DNA from 2 places in the Lysobacter sp. Soil_N_23 genome. Region 1 is predicted to be linked to the other one. Evidence: riboswitches for the same ligand, from Rfam matches in the RefSeq annotation. Region 1 holds a riboswitch; the other holds the start of a gene.
What was found. A riboswitch is a leader RNA that binds a small molecule or an ion and turns the genes downstream of it on or off. The one in region 1 is predicted to bind cobalamin.

Region 1 (4,409 bases):
AACACCCAGTTCTCCCAGACAGCCGTGGCCACCGGTGCCAGCCCGTGCTGCGACCGGTCGAAATGGCATTCGCTGTTGAAGCTCGGCGTGCCCTTGAGCGCACCCTCCAGCGTGTAGGTCCAGCCGTGGTAAGGGCAGCGCAGGTTCTGCGCACAGCCCGACGGCTCGGTCATCACCGCCGCGGCATGGTGGCGGCAGACGTTGAAGAAGCCGCGCAGCTCGCCGTCGCTGCCGCGCACGACCAGGATGGGCTCCCCGGCGATCTCGCAGGTGACGTACTGCCCGGGCTCGCGCAACTGGTCCAGGCGCCCGGCCATCTGCCACGAACGCGAGAACGTCGTGCGCTTCTCGCGCTCGCCGATGCGCTCGTCGACGTACCAGGAGGCAGGAATGGTCGAGGCCTCCGCCAGCGGCAAGGTCGGGTCGTACTGGCCCAGCAGATCTGCTACGGATGAATTCATTCGCCTCGCCCTGATGCTTCCCCACGGCAAGATTTGCCCGCGACGACGATGGTGTCAATGCGTCTGCCGCAGCCCGGAGGTGCCCGGGCCGCCCCGTAGGAGCGAGCTTGCTCGCGACCCACCGTTACCGGCGCCGGTGACGGCTGATCGCGAGCAAGCTCGCTCCTACAGGAAACAAAAAAGGCCCGGCATTGCCGGGCCTTTCTGTGGATCGAAGCGACGCCTCAGTTCACCGGCGCATAGCGCAGCGTCAGGAACCACTCGCGGCCTGGCTGGTTGTAGAACGCCACAGTCTCGTAATCGCGGTCGAACACGTTCGCCACGCGCGCCTGCAGGGTCAGGTCGCGGGTGAGGGCGTACTCGGCGCGCAGGTCGAGGGTGCCGTAGCCGCCGAGGCGGCGGGTGTTGGCGACGTCATCAAAACGCGAACCTTCGCCGACGGCGGTCAGGCCGATGCGGAACGCACCGAAGGCGCGGTCGACGTCGAGGCGGGCGCTGTTCCTGGCACGACGGGCCAGGTCGTTGCCCTCGTAGAAGCCGCGGCGGTTCTCGCTGTCGAGGTAGCTGATCGCGCCGTTGATGGTCCAGTCGGCGATGGTGGCATCCGCCGACAGCTCGGCACCCTGCATGCGCGCGCTCTCGACGTTGTTGGGCAGGTTGATCGCGGCATCGAAGGCGATCAGGTCGTCGACGTCGGTGCTGAAGGTGTCGAGGTGGACGTTGAAGCCGTCACCCAGGTAGGCCAGGCCGAGTTCCCAGGTCTCGGAGTCCTCGGGACGCAGGTTGGGGTTGCCGAAGAACGGGTAGTACAGCTCGTTGAAGGTCGGTGCCTTGAACGCGCTGCCGTAGCCGGCGGTGACGCGCCAGTTGTCGGCGAACACCAGGCCCCAGGCCGCGCCGCCGGTGGTGTGGCCGCCGAACTGCTCGTTGTCGTCACGGCGCACGCTGGCCTCGAGCGACTGCGCGCCGAACTTGCCCTGGTACTGCACGAACGCGGCCTTGTTGTCGCGCTCGTCCTCGTCGTACTGCGTGGTGCTCTCGACGCTGTCGTTGAGCCAGTCCAGGCCGACGCTGAGCAACTGGTTGGTGGCAACGCCGAAGTCGCCTTGCAGCGTGGCGCTGTCGCGGTCGGTGCTGAAGAAGTCGAGGTAGGTGTCGCCGAGGAAGTTGTCGGACGAGTCGACGTTGCGGCCCGCGGTCAGGTGGACGTCGACGCGGTCGGACGGGTGCCAGCGCAGCTTGCCGCCGATGACCTGCTGGACGGTTTCGGCGCGGTCGGTGAAGTCGCCGTCGAACTCGTTGTCGCCTTCGTTGCGCAGGGCGTGGCCTTCCAGGCTCCACTGCTCGGTCAGGTTGATGCCACCGCGCAGCGACAGTGCGTCCTTTTCGTAACCATCGCGGTCGGGCTGCGAGTCCATGGCGATGAAGCAGCCGGCACCGTCGAACGTGGTCGGGTCGAAGAAGCCGTTGCAGGCGTTGATGCCGCTGGTGCGGGTGTGCTGGTAGTCGGCACCGAACCAGCCGCGGTCATTGCCGCCGCCGAAACCGACGCCGTAACCGAGGGTGTCGTTGCTGCCGCCGTCGAAGCGCACGCGCGGGGCGAAGGCGTGCTTGTCGCGACGCGTGAACACCTGGATCACGCCGCCGATGGCGTCGGCGCCGTACAGGCTCGAACGCGGGCCGCGGACGATCTCGACGCGGTCGATCATTTCGATCGGCAGGTCCTGGAATGCGGTCAGGCCCGAGGTCGCCGAGCCGACGCGGATGCCGTCGACCAGCACCAGCACGTGGTCGGATTCGGCGCCGCGCAGGAACAGCGTGGTGAGCTTGCCGTTGCCGCCCTGGTTGGACATCGAGATGCCGGCGCGGCCGCGCAGCAGGTCGGGCAGCGAGCGTGCCTGGCTGTGGCGGATCTGTTCGGCGTCGATGACTTCCACCGGTGCCAGCGCATCGTTGACGCTGATCGCGGTGCGGTTGGCGGTGACAATGACCTGGTCGAGGTCGGTCGGGTCGGTGGCGCCAGCGGTGTCCTGCGCGTGGGCGACCGCGGGTGCGGCGAGCAGGCACGCGACGGCGAGGGACAGAGTACGCAATTGCATCGATGATTCTCCAACGCACGGCTCGGGCCGTGACGGGCAACTGGGGAAGTCGCGAAAGGAGAGTGCACGAGGCTGCGGTGTGGGCGCACGGCGCCAACGTCGCCGCCGCGATGCCCTCCGCATCGCAACCAGGGGTGGGCAGCGCCGGTGAAGGCGCGTGACCCTGCTTCCAGGCCGGTCTCCGGACTCGCGAGTGGAGGCTTGTGCTCTCCGGCGCCGCGCCTTCCCGTGACATGCACAGTGGCGGATGCAGCGCTTGTACTCGCTTACCGTTGCGGGGGCAGTGCCGGAATGGTCCCTGCGGGGACGTCACCGGCTTCCCGTTTCAACCCGTCGGCAGGACGCCGCCGGGTCACCTCGAAGCGGGGCGCAGTCTACGCGATTAGCAGGTCGCTGCCCAAATGAGCCCGGCGCCGCCATCCGGGGCCCTCACCGTCATCACCACCCTCACCGTCATGAGCACCTCACCGTCATCCCCGCGAAGGCGGGGACCTAGTGACGTTGTCTTTGACGTTGTCGCGGCAGGCAGAGCAAATGGGTCCCGGCTTTCGCCGGGACGACGTGAGGTGGCGGAAGGCGTGATGGCCTGGGTCCCGGCGTTCGCCGGGATGACGGTAACCGACGGCAAAACCCTCAGTCCCGGTCTGCCGGCTCGTCCAGCAGCGACGGCATCGCCATCGTTTCCTCGGCGACCTGGGTCGTCGTCACCGGGCCTGCCGGCGGGCGGTAGCGCGGCGGCGGCAGCAGGGCGATGGCCGCTTCGGTGGCGGCGATCAGTTCGCTGCGGCGTTCGTCGGAGATCTCCTGCCAATGGCAGTCCTGCAGCGCGCCTTCGATGGCGTACAGCAGGTTCAGCGTCGGCTTGAAGCCGGCGCGCTTGACCCGCATGAACGCCTCGACCGTGCCGATCGCGGTCAGGTCCTCGCGCGAGCGCAGTCCTACCTGGCGCAACCAGGCCGCCGACTTGGGGCCGATGTTGCGCAGCTTGTCTGCGCCTTTTTCCCCGCCCTTACCGATAGTCATGCCAGCGACTCCACGAAAGCCTGGGCAATCGCTTCCAGGCCGCGCTGGTCGTCGGCGTCGAAGCGGTCGAAGTGCGGGCTGTCCAGATCGAACACGCCGATCAGCTGGCCATCCCCCCCCACAAGTGGCACGACCAGTTCAGAGTTAGACGCAGAATCGCAGGCAATGTGGCCAGGGAAGGCGTGGACGTCGGCGATCCGCTGGGTCTGGCGGGTGGTCGCGGCGGCCCCGCAGACGCCCTTGTCGAGCGGAATCCGGATGCAGGCCGGCAGCCCCTGGAACGGGCCGACCACCAGTTCGGTGCCATCGAACAGATAGAAACCGACCCAGTTCAGGCCCGGCAGGGAGTGGTAGACCAGGGCCGACAGGTTGGCGGCATTGGCTACGCGGTCGCGTTCGCCGTGCACCAGCGCCCGCGCCTGCTCGAGCAACTGTGCGTACTGTTCGGGCTTGGGCCCGCTTAGACTTTCGCTGGTGAACATAAATGCCTCTTTCCCGCAGTCTACCAGCGTGTGGCCCTCGAGCTTGGGATGGGCGGTCCGGCGATGAACAGGCGTGATGGCGGTGCCGGCTGGTTCGTCACCGGCACCGACACCGGCATCGGCAAATCACTGGCCACTGCGACCTTGCTGCACGCGCTGCGCGCACGCGGCCTGCGTGCGGTCGGCATGAAGCCGCTCGCCAGCGGCTGCGAGGTCACCGCCGACGGTCTGCGCAATGAAGATGCGCTGCTGCTGCAGGCGGCCAGCGAGCCGCGCCCGGCCTATGACGACGTCAATCCCTATGCACTGCTGCAGCCGCTGGCACCGGAACTGGCCGCAGCCGA
Region 2 (4,409 bases), on a different contig from region 1:
CGACGCTGCGTTCCGCGAGGGGAGGGAGGCAGTTCGCGCGTCGCACGCCGGCTGAAGGGAAGGTTTTCTTGTGGGTTCCCTTCTCCCGCTGGCGGGAGAAGGTGCCCGAAGGGCGGATGAGGGCGCTCTTCGCGGTGCGGGTGGAGCTGCCCTCACCCCAACCCCTCTCCCGCAAGCGGGAGAGGGGCTACGTCGGAGGGTTACTGACAGGCTTCGCAGCTTTCCGGGTTCTCCAGCGAGCACGCCACCGCTTCGACCGCGCTGTACTCCGGCTTGGCCGCCTCGACTACGCCGCTGACGGTGGCCTTGGCGATCTTCGTCGCCGGACGCGAGCGCAGGTAGTAGGTGGTCTTGAGCCCCTTCTTCCACGCGTACATGTACATCGACGACAGCTGGCCGATGTTCGGGCTCTCGATGAACAGGTTCAGCGACTGGCTCTGGTCGATGAAGGCACCACGGTCGGCGGCCATGTCGATCAGCGAACGCATCGGCAGTTCCCACGCGGTGCGATAGACCGCGCGCAGCGACTCGGGAATCTGCGTGATGCCCTGGATCGAACCTTCGGCCATCTTGATGCGGTCGCGCAGCTCCGGCGTCCACAGGCCGAGCGTCTTGAGCTCCTCGGCGAGGTAGCGGTTGACGACGAGGAAGTCGCCCGACAGCGTCTCGCGCTTGAACAGGTTCGACACCTGCGGCTCGATGCACTCGTAGCAGCCGGCGATCGAGGCGATGGTCGCGGTAGGCGCGATCGCGATCAGCAGCGAGTTGCGCAGGCCGTGTTCGGCGATGCGGGCACGCAGGCTGTCCCAGCCGTGGGCCTCGGACGGCGTCACGCCCCAGGCTTCGAACTGCAGCTCGCCCTGCGACGCGCGCGTGTCGGCAAAAGAAGGATGACGACCGCGTTCCATCGCCAGCTCGTTCGAGGCGGACAGCGCATGGAAATACACCGCTTCGGCAATCTGCTTCGACAGCGCCCGCGCCTGCTCGGAATCGAACGGCATGCGCAGCTTGAAGAATACGTCCTGCAGGCCCATCACGCCGAGGCCGACCGGGCGCCACTTGAGGTTGGCGCGGCGCGCAGTCTCGATCGGGTAGAAGTTGAGGTCGATCACGCGGTCGAGCTGGCGCACGGCAAGGCGCACGGTTTCTGCGAGCTTCTCGAAATCGAAGCGACCGTCTTCGCCGTGCACCGGGCCTTCGGCGAACAGCTTGACGTGGTGCGACAGGTTGATCGACCCCAGGTTGCACACCGCGGTCTCGTCCTGCGAAGTGACTTCCAGGATCTCGGTGCACAGGTTCGACAGGTGCACCACGTTGCCTTCGCGCAGGGTCTGGTTGCAGGCGCGGTTGGACTTGTCCTTGAAGTTCATCCAGCCGTTGCCGGTCTGCGCCAGCGTCCGCACCATGCGGCTGTACAGCTCGCGTGCCTTGACCTGGCGCGCCGCCAGACCGGCCACTTCGGCGGCGTGGTAGGCACGGTCGAAGGCCTCGCCCCACAGGTCGGTCAGCTGCGGCACCTTGGCCGGGTCGAACAGCGACCAGTCGCCATCGGCCTCGACGCGGCGCATGAACTCGTCGGGGATCCAGTTGGCCAGGTTGAGGTTGTGCGTGCGCCGCGCTTCGTCGCCGGTGTTGTCGCGCAGTTCCAGGAACTCCTCGACGTCGGCGTGCCACGGTTCCAGGTACACGCAGGCCGCGCCCTTGCGCTTGCCGCCTTGATTCACCGCGGCGACCGAGGCATCGAGCGTCTTCAGCCACGGCACGATGCCGTTGCTCAGGCCGTTGGTCGACCGGATCAGCGAGCCGCGCGAACGGATGCGGGTATAGCTCAGGCCGATGCCGCCGCTGAACTTGCTCAGCTTGGCGACGTCCATGTAGCGCTTGTAGATGCTCTCCAGCGAGTCTTCCGGCGAGTCGAGCAGGAAGCAGCTCGACAGCTGCTCGTGCGTGGTGCCGGAGTTGAACAGCGTCGGCGAGCTGGGGATGTAGTCCAACTGCGCCATGCGCCGGTACAGCGCCAGCGCGTCGCTGACGTCCTCGCTCAGTGCGCAGGCGATGCGCAGGAAGAACTGCTGCGGCGTCTCGATCACCGTGCGCGCGGTCGGGTGGCGCAGCAGGTAGCGGTCGTAGAGCGTGCGCAGGCCGAAGTAGTCGAAGCGCTGGTTGAGGCTCGGGTCGATCGCGTCGTTGAGCTTGCGCGCGTTGGCCTGGACGAAGCTCAGCAGACGCTCGTTGATCAGGCCCAGGTCGAAGCCGCGCTGCACAGACTGCGAGAACGCGTGGATCTCGATGCCGGCGACTTCCTTCTCGATCACGCCGGCGAGCAGGCGTGCGGCGAGGCGGCCGTACTCGGGTTCTTCGGCAGTGAGCAGGGCAGCGGTGCGGATCGACAGTTCGTCGAGCTCGCGCGTGGTCGCGCCGTCATAGAGGCCGGAGATGGTGCGGGTGGCCACGCGCATCGGATCGACGGCGAACAGGCCTTCGCAGTTGCGCGTCACCGCGCGCACGATCTTGTTGAGATCGACCGGGTCGCGGCGGCCGTTGCGCTTGGTCACCGTCATGGTGAGGTTGGCGGCTGGCGGGGTCAGGGTGAAGCCGGCGGGCTCAGACAGCGCAGAGCCGGCCTGCGCGGAAGACGCTGCTGGAAGGTTGGCTGCGGGCTTGCTCACGGCAGGCGCGTCGGTGGTGGTGGTCATGGCGATGGCTCCGGTGCGTGGGCGCACGGCTCGTCGTCCTTCCCTCGAAGGGCGGCGTGGCGCGGGATTCGGAGATTGCGGTTGCGGCGTCGCGCAGGCCGAGACGGGCCTGTGGTGGCGAGCGCGTTCTTTGACAGCAAACGGGCGCCACCGTGCGACACCGACCGTCTTCCCTCCGAAGACTCGCTGGCCGGTCACCGCGCGGTGTGCAACGCGCGGCTGTCGGCAGGTCTTCGGGCTCTGGACGAGAGGACCGGGCGTGTGCCGCTGGTGCCTCACCTACTGACCGTCGCTTCCCAGGCCCATGCCCAGTGCCATGACGGCGTTCGTTTCCACTACCGCTGCGGGGCAGCGCCGGAGTTGGCCGCTCGATTCTGAGCGTGGCCGCACCGGACTTCCCTTTTAAGCCGACCGCGAGGTCGGCACCGACGGCCACAACATAGTGGGGGTTGGGGGATACGTCAACGCTAAATGTTGTGGATAAGTTGTGAGCGAGTGGTGGCGTGGATTTGCCGTGCGGGGGCATCGAAGGGACAATGCGTGGCTTGCCGATGCGGTTTTGATTGTGTCGCGGCTGCTCGGAAACCCATCCCCACCCAACCCTCCCCTTGAAGGGGAGGGCTCAAGAGGCCAATGCCCCATGTCCATCGTCCGCATGTCCGACCTCGACCTCGCCGGCAAGCGCGTGCTGATCCGCGAAGACCTCAACGTGCCCATCGACGACGGTCGCATCACCTCCGAGCAGCGCATCACCGCGGCCGTGCCGACGATGAAGCTGGCGCTGGAGAAGGGCGCTGCGGTGATGGTCACCTCGCACCTGGGGCGGCCGAAGGAAGGCGTGTGGAGTGAGGCCGACTCGCTCGCGCCGGTCGCAAAGCGACTGTCGGAGCTGCTCGGCATCGACGTGCCGCTGGTCAAGGACTGGGTCGACGGCGTCGACGTCGCCCCGGGCCAGCTGGTACTGCTCGAGAACTGCCGCATGAATGTCGGTGAAGGCAAGGACGACGAGGCGCTGTCGAAGAAGTACGCCGCGCTGTGCGACGTCTACGTCATGGACGCGTTCGGTACCGCCCATCGCGCGCAGGCCTCCACGCACGGCGCGATCCGTTTCGCCAAGGTCGCCGCTGGCGGCCCGCTGCTGATGGCCGAGCTCGATGCGCTGGCAAAAGCGCTCGACAACCCGGCGCGACCGCTGCTGGCGATCGTCGCCGGCTCCAAGGTGTCGACCAAGCTTGAGCTGCTGTCGTCGCTGGTCGGCAAGGTCGACCAGCTGATCGTCGGTGGCGGCATCGCCAACACCTTCATCGCCGCGATGGGTCACGGCGTCGGCAAGTCGCTGGTCGAGAAGGACCTGATCGACACCGCGAAGAAGATCATGGCCGACGCCAAGGCGCGCGGCGCCGACATCCCGGTGCCGACCGATGTCGTGGTCGCGCCGGCTTTCGCCGCCGATGCGCCGGCCACGGTCAAGGCCGTCGACGCCGTCGGTGCCGACGACATGATCCTCGACATCGGCCCGGACACCGCTGCGCGCTACGCCGAGCTGATCAAGGCCGCCGGCACCGTGGTCTGGAACGGCCCGGTCGGCGTGTTCGAGTTCGACGCGTTCGGCAAGGGCACGCAAACGCTGGCGCGTGCTATCGCTTCCAGCAAGGCGTTCTCGATCGCCGGCGGCGGCGACACCCTGGCCGCGGTCGACAAGTACGGCATCGA

Region 2: it holds a riboswitch for cobalamin, as region 1 does, so the genes downstream of both, AC3A3X_RS12425 (ribonucleoside-diphosphate reductase subunit alpha) here and btuB (TonB-dependent vitamin B12 receptor) in region 1, are expected to answer to the same signal.

The regions. Positions count from the first base shown of each region.
Region 1 covers NZ_JBDGKY010000007.1:124,690-129,098, reverse strand. Annotated here, with positions in the region: gene AC3A3X_RS07810 (aromatic ring-hydroxylating oxygenase subunit alpha) at 1-461, opposite strand, end outside; gene btuB (TonB-dependent vitamin B12 receptor) at 686-2,560, opposite strand; cobalamin riboswitch at 2,716-2,935, opposite strand; gene AC3A3X_RS07800 (TfoX/Sxy family protein) at 3,194-3,583, opposite strand; gene AC3A3X_RS07795 (GAF domain-containing protein) at 3,580-4,065, opposite strand; gene bioD (dethiobiotin synthase) at 4,129-4,409, shown strand, end outside.
Region 2 covers NZ_JBDGKY010000015.1:64,964-69,372, forward strand. Annotated here, with positions in the region: gene AC3A3X_RS12425 (ribonucleoside-diphosphate reductase subunit alpha) at 201-2,561, opposite strand; cobalamin riboswitch at 2,904-3,141, opposite strand; gene AC3A3X_RS12430 (phosphoglycerate kinase) at 3,337-4,409, shown strand, end outside.